2 regions of the Nakamurella sp. GG22 genome follow, and region 2 is predicted to be linked to the other one. Evidence: riboswitches for the same ligand, from Rfam matches in the RefSeq annotation. Region 2 holds a riboswitch; the other holds the start of a gene.
What was found. Region 2 has a riboswitch for cobalamin ahead of ACVBEQ_RS18980 (ABC transporter substrate-binding protein). Riboswitches for the same ligand answer to the same signal wherever they lie in the genome.
Positions count from the first base shown of each region.

Region 1 (3,379 bases), on a different contig from region 2:
AACCCCCGCGCGGCAAGACCCTTCGCACAGACGGATCCGGTCACCGTAGAGAAATCCCTACCGCAACGCGACCACCGCAGGCAGGCTTACTGCGACGGCGGCGTCGGGAATCGTTGCAGTGGGGTGCGATCGCCCACCGACCAACGATGACCGAATGGATCGGTAAAGCCACCCTGACGATGGAGTCCCCACGGCATGACGTGCGCGCTGACCGCTTTCACGTCGGTCGCGCCGGCGGCTGCAGCCCGTTGGATCAGTTCATTCGGTTCATCGACGAACACCTCGATCCGGGTCGTCGTCAATCCGACGGCTGTCGGGCCCTGCTCTTGATCTTTGCCGTGCACGGCTTCGTGGACGAAGAACGGGGCTCCACCGAGGTCGAGCCCAGCAACGCCGCCGAGGTCCCACAACGGGACGGCACCAAGCGCCGACGTGTACCAACTCACCGCTGCGTCAGCGTCGGACACGATCAACATCACCGAGATGCTGGGGCGCGAGGAGGCGCTGCTCATGGTCATCGAGGATGGCACCGGTTGCCGGTGCCCGCGAGTTGGTCCCCGGCCCGGGCCGGATAGCGGCTCAGCGACAGCGAGAACGGCTGGCGCGAAGCGATGTGGAACCGCTCTGATTAGCGGACGCCGGCTGTCCTGAACTGATGGCACCGTGACTGGCATGAACATCACCCTGTTGCAGCCGGCCGGGCTCGTCCGAAGCCCGGCGTTCAGTCATGTCGCCGTCGTACCAGCGGGCGCCGCCTCCATCTACGTCGGCGGCCAGAACGGTGTGGACACCACCGGCTCGGTCGTCTCGAGCGATGTCGCCGATCAGTCGGTCCGGGCGATCGACAACGTGACCGTCGCGCTGGAAGCGGTTGGCGCCACGCTCGCCGACGTCGTGCAGTGGACGGTGCTGATTGATGCGGACGCCGACCTCGGCGCCGCATACGGCGCGATCGCACCGCGATTGGCCGGGGCCGGCGCGCCGCCGTTGGTGACCGCCGCGCGAGTCGTGGGCCTCGGCGTTCCGGGCGCGCTGATCGAGGTGAGCGCTATCGCAGCCCTGGTTCCGGACTGAGGCACAGAACACGCCGCGACACGACATGTTGGGGTCCCCAGCCAGCACCGCCCCGACATGTACGGTTCTGGCGTCGAAGGTTCCGCCCGGGATTCTGAATCCCGGGCGGAGGCAAGAGGGAACCCGGTGCGAACCCGGGACTGCCCCGCAGCGGTGAGTGGGAACGAAAGCCGTCATCAAGCACTGGACGCCCAGGTGTCCGGGAAGCGACGGTCGGTAGGTGATCGGCATCCGTGCCGGTCGTGCCCGCGAGTCCGAAGACCTGCCTTCGATGCGCGTGCCGTCGGCACGCGGCGTCGGTGTGCCCCGTGGGAGGGTCGCTGCGGAATCGGGCTCGCCGCCGTCGGCGTCGGGCCGGTCCGTTCCTCCCCGGTCGCGCCGGCTTCAGTCGGCTCGCGAGGAGAGAGCAATGACCCAGACACTGCCCGGAACAGCTCTGTCGGAACCCGTTACCGCCCATGGAATGCGGGTGGCCCGCCGCAACGGCAGCGTCGCCGATTTCGATGCCGGCCGCATCGCCGTGGCCATCACCAAGGCGTTTCTGGCCGTTCAGGGGGAATCCGCCGGCCGGTCGTCCCGGCTGCGCGCGGAAGTCACCGAGATGACGGACGCGGTCACCACCACCCTGCTCCGCCGGTACGGCGATTCCGGTCGGCCGGTGGACCTCGAAGAGGTACAGGATCAGGTCGAACTGGCGCTGATGCGCGGCGGCCACGCGCCGGTGGCCCGTGCCTACATCCTCTACCGGGAGGAGCACCGGAAGGCCCGCGCGGACCGCCAGGACGGCACGACAAGTGCTGTCGCCCAAACGATCACGGTTGTCGCGTCGGACGACACCCGGGCGCCGCTGGACGAGGCGAGGCTCCGGCGCATCATCGCGGAGGCGTGCGCGGATCTGCCGGAGGTGGACGAGGCCGCCGTCCTGGCAGGCACCAGAACGGCCCTTTACGACGGCATCTCGACCAAGGAACTCGGCCTCGCCCCGATCATGGCCGCGCGGGCACTGGTGGAAACCGAACCCGGCTACTCCCAGGTCGCTGCCCGCCTGCTGGCCGACACTCTCCGGCAGGAGGCGCTGGCCCACCTGACCGGGCAACCGGAAACCCCGACCGCCGCTGAGATGACCGACCTCTACCCGGGCTACTTCGCCCGGTACATCAGCCACGGAATCAAACTCGGACAACTGGATCCGGTCCTCGCCGAATTCGATCTGCACCGGATCGGAGCCGCACTCGACGCACAGCGGGACAACCAGTTCACCTTCCTGGGACTGCAGACGTTGTACGACCGGTACTTCCTGCACGATCACGGCACCCGGTACGAATTGCCGCAGGCCTTCTTCATGCGCGTGGCCATGGGTCTCGCGGTACGGGAGATCGACCGGGAGGGCCGGGCGATCGAGTTCTACCGGCTGCTCTCAAGCTTCGACTTCATGTGCTCCACACCCACCCTGTTCAACGCCGGCACCGCCCGTCCGCAGCTGTCCTCCTGCTTCCTCACCACCGTCGACGACGACCTGGACAGCATCTTCTCGTCCATCAAGGACAACGCCCTGCTGGCCAAGTACTCCGGCGGCCTGGGCAACGACTGGACACCGGTACGCGGGATCGGTGCACACATCAAGGGCACCAACGGGCTTTCGTCCGGGGTGGTGCCGTTCCTCAAGATCGCGAACGACACCGCGGTCGCGGTGAACCAGGGCGGCAAGCGGAAGGGCGCGGTCTGCGCCTACCTGGAGACCTGGCACGCCGACATCGAGGAATTCCTCGATCTGCGGAAGAACACCGGCGACGACCGGCGGCGCACCCACGACATGAACACCGCGCACTGGGTGCCCGACGAGTTCATGCGCCGGGTCCGCGCGGGTGGAACCTGGACGTTATTCTCCCCCGACGAGGTCCCGGACCTGCACGACCTGTACGGCAACGCCTTCGCCGAGCGGTACGCGCAGTACGAGGCCGCTGCAGATCGCGGCGAGATCCGGGTGCATCGCCGGGTCGACGCCGTCCAGCTGTGGCGGCGCATGCTGACCACGCTGTTCGAGACCGGGCACCCGTGGATCACGTTCAAGGACGCCTGCAATCTGCGCTCGCCGCAGCAGCACGTCGGCGTCGTGCATTCGTCGAACCTGTGCACCGAGATCACCCTGAACACCAGGGCCGGCGCCGACGCGGAGACCGCGGTGTGCAACCTGGGATCGGTGAACCTGGCCGCGCACGTCACCCGCGACGGACTCGACACCGGGCGTCTACGGCGCACGGTCACCACCGCGGTGCGGATGCTGGACAACGTCATCGACATCAAC
Region 1 covers NZ_JBRIIO020000040.1:36,498-39,876, reverse strand. Annotated here, with positions in the region: gene ACVBEQ_RS25295 (VOC family protein) at 87-512, opposite strand; gene ACVBEQ_RS25290 (RidA family protein) at 673-1,074, shown strand; cobalamin riboswitch at 1,135-1,358, shown strand; gene ACVBEQ_RS25285 (ribonucleoside-diphosphate reductase subunit alpha) at 1,484-3,379, shown strand, end outside.
Region 1: linked by a shared signal. The riboswitch ahead of ACVBEQ_RS25285 (ribonucleoside-diphosphate reductase subunit alpha) and the one ahead of ACVBEQ_RS18980 (ABC transporter substrate-binding protein) in region 2 are both predicted to bind cobalamin.

Region 2 (3,379 bases):
GGTGGCATACGGTTCTACTCGATGTAGAATCGTCCGGATTGAGTTGGTTATCCGGTGACGGGAGTGTCGATGGCGGGCCGCGGCGAATTGGAGCGCGCCGTCATCGAAGTGCTCTGGGACGCCGGGGAGCCGATGACGGCGCGAGCGGTGGTGGATCTGCTGCCCGGTCGGGAGCTTGCGGTCACCACCGTGCTGACGGTGCTGTCCCGGCTGGAGACCAAGGGCCTGGTGCGGCGCAGCCGGGACGGCCGGGCGCATTCCTACGAGGCGGTGGCCGACCGTGACGAGCACACCGCGGCGCTCATGCAGCAGGTCCTCGACACCTCTGCGGACCGCGACGCCACGCTCACCCGGTTCGTCGGGGGCGTGTCGGCCGAGGACGTCGAAGCGTTGCGGCGGGCGTTGGACGGCCGGTAGCACGTGATCTCCGGCGAGATCTCCGTGTCGTTGTTCGCAGTGCTCCTCATCGCGGTGGGACTCGTGCTCACCGCCCCGGTCAGCGAGCGGCTGGCCAGGGCCCGATGGCCGCGCCGATCACCGCGGCCTGCCCTGGTGCTCTGGCAGGCGGTCTGTCTGGCCGCCGGATTCTCCGTCGTCGCGGGACTGGTGGTGCTCGCCGTCGAACCGCTCGGCGACTGGCTGCTCGGCGGGGCCTGGAACTGGTTCGCCGCACTGCTGACGGGCTCGCTGGACGTGCCGGCGTGGCGGCTGGTCTGCGGCCTGCTCGCCGCCGTTCTCACGGCCGTGCTGCTGACGGTGCTGCTCCGTACCGCGGTGCTGATCGCCCGCCGGCGGCGCGCCCACCGGCAGGTGCTCGACCTGCTCACCGCCCCGGCGGAGCGACGGAACGGTGCCCGCCGGCTCGTCCGGCCCGCCGATGTCAGGATTCTGGATCACCGCGCCGCCGTCGCCTACACGCTGCCCGGATGGCATTCCAGGGTCGTGCTGTCCGCCGGTCTGGTCGACCTGCTGACCGACGCGGAGTTGGCCGCCGTCATCCAGCACGAACGGGCGCATCTGCGCGCCCGGCACGACCTGCTGGTGCTCCCGTTCCAGGCGTGGGCCATCGCCCTCGGCCGGGTACCCGGCGTCAGGCCGGCCGGTGGGGCGGTGTCCGAACTCACCGAGATGCTGGCCGACGACGTGGCGGCGAGCCGAACCTCCTGTGCGGCACTGGCTTCGGCGCTGGCGAAGGTCGCACTGTCGGGGCCGCCGCCGTTCGTGCCGCCCGACCGACTGGCCGACTCGCCGGCCATTGCCGGCACCGCCGTCGCCGACCGGGTCCGCCGGTTGCTGGACCCCCGTCCGCTGGCGCGCTGGCAGATCGCCCTGGTCTACCTCGCGTCCCTGGCGCTGCTGGCCATCCCGGCCAGCGTGCTGCTGCTGCACTGGAGCTGAACCCGACATCCGGCTCCGTGTGATCCCTGTACGCCGCAACAACGGATCGCCGTTCCTGGAGTAGCCTTCTCGCGGCTGATGGTCCGCAGAATCCTTCACCCTCACCGCATCGGCGGCGGTGGTGACGGGGCCGGTGGGACAACAGGGAACCCGGTGTGAATCCGGGACTGCCCCGCAGCGGTGATCGGGAACGACCGCCATCACCCCACCCCCGTGGGGTACAGCACTGGACGACAGCGTCCGGGAAGCGATGGCCAGTAGGAAGTCCGGCACGGTCGTTCCTCGATCGCGCCGGCAGCGCCCGGGAGTCCGAAGACCTGCCATCGGTACGTGGACCGCCGGTCCACGTCGTTCGGGACCGCGAGGGACGGTCGCGCGCGATCGGGCCACCCCGTGGTCCGTGCCGCTGGCTCCGAACCCGCCACCGCTCGGCCTGTCCAGGAGCCTTCTGTGCCTCCCCTCCACCCTGCCTCCAGGGTTGACCCCGACCACCCTCGCCACGATCACCCCCGCCACGACCCGACCCGGCCGCGTTCCAATGCGCGCACGGTGCGCCGCCGGGCGACCTCCCTGATCGGCGTCGTCGCCGCGGTGACGCTGCTCGCCGCCTGCAGTTCGTCCGAATCGTCCTCCAGCACGCCGACCTCGGCGGCGGCAACCGCCGAGAGCGGCAGTGCCGCAAGTGTTTCCGCCAGCGCCAGTGCCACCGGCTCCGCCGCCGCGACCTTCGACGACAAAGGCTGCATCACCGACTACACCGAGGGCGTCGACTACTTCCCGGCCAAGTCGCAGGTCGAGTACGCCACCAACTTCACCATCGAGTACGAGGACTCGTACCAGGTGTTGACGGTCAAGGAACCGACCCAGGGCGGGTCGGCGGAGTCCTACGTCCTGGTCCGTTGCGGAGCGCCGAAGCCGGAGCTGACCGGGGAACTGGCCGAGGCCACCGTCGTCACCACCCCCGTCACGTCGCTGTACTCGGGTTCCACCTCGCACCTGGGCAGCCTGGTCGCGCTCGACCAGCTCGACGCGTTGACCGGCGTGGGGTCGAAGGCCTTCATCTCCGAGAAGGAGGTCCTCGACCGGGTTGCCGAGCCGGGTGTCGTCGAGTACTCGGCGGCCGGCACCGTCGACGCCGAGGCGGTCGTCAAGGGCAAGCCCCAGGCCGTCATCACGGCGGGCACCGACGACCCGGCGTATGCGGTGATCAAGGCCGCCGGGATCCCGGTCCTGGCGAACGCCGAGTGGCTGGAGAACGACCCCCTCGGCCGGGCGGAGTGGGTGAAGTACTTCGCCGCCCTGACCGGGACAGAGGCCGCAGCGGCGTCCTTCTTCGACGGCGTCAGCACCGACTATGAGGCGCTCGCCGAAAAGATGAAGGACGCCACCGACGTCGCCGTGGTCCCCGGCCAGCCCTACCAGGGCACCTGGTTCGTCCCGGGCGGAAAGTCGTTCAACGCCAGGCTGATCGCCGACGCGGGTGGCACGACCGCATGGGCGGCCGACACCACGACGGGTTCGATCAGCACCGACGTCGAGACCGTCTTCGCCAAGGCGGGAACGGCGCCGGCGTGGCTGGCCAGCACCACCTGGACCACCAAGGCCGAGGCGCTGGCCGAGGAACCGCGGTTCGCCGAGTTCGAGGCGTTCAAGACCGGCAACGTCTGGAACGCGGCGAAGGACGTCACCCCGTCCGGCGGCAACAACTTCTACGAGCTGGGGGTCGTCCGGCCGGACCTGATCCTCGGCGACCTGGTCGCGATCCTGCACCCGGACCAGGCGCCCGGACACGAGTACGCGTTCTACCTGAAGCTCAGCTGACGATGCGGACACGGCCGGTACTGGTGTTGGCAGCGCTCGCGCTGCTGACCCTGGTGACGGCCGTGCTCGCATTCGGCGTCGGGTCGGTGCCCATCCCGCCGTCGGCGACGGTGCAGTACCTGCTCACCGGCGACGCCGGGGACCCCACCACCACGGTGCT
Region 2 covers NZ_JBRIIO020000020.1:35,990-39,368, reverse strand. Annotated here, with positions in the region: gene ACVBEQ_RS18990 (BlaI/MecI/CopY family transcriptional regulator) at 70-417, shown strand; gene ACVBEQ_RS18985 (M56 family metallopeptidase) at 442-1,398, shown strand; cobalamin riboswitch at 1,501-1,737, shown strand; gene ACVBEQ_RS18980 (ABC transporter substrate-binding protein) at 1,948-3,219, shown strand; gene ACVBEQ_RS18975 (FecCD family ABC transporter permease) at 3,222-3,379, shown strand, end outside.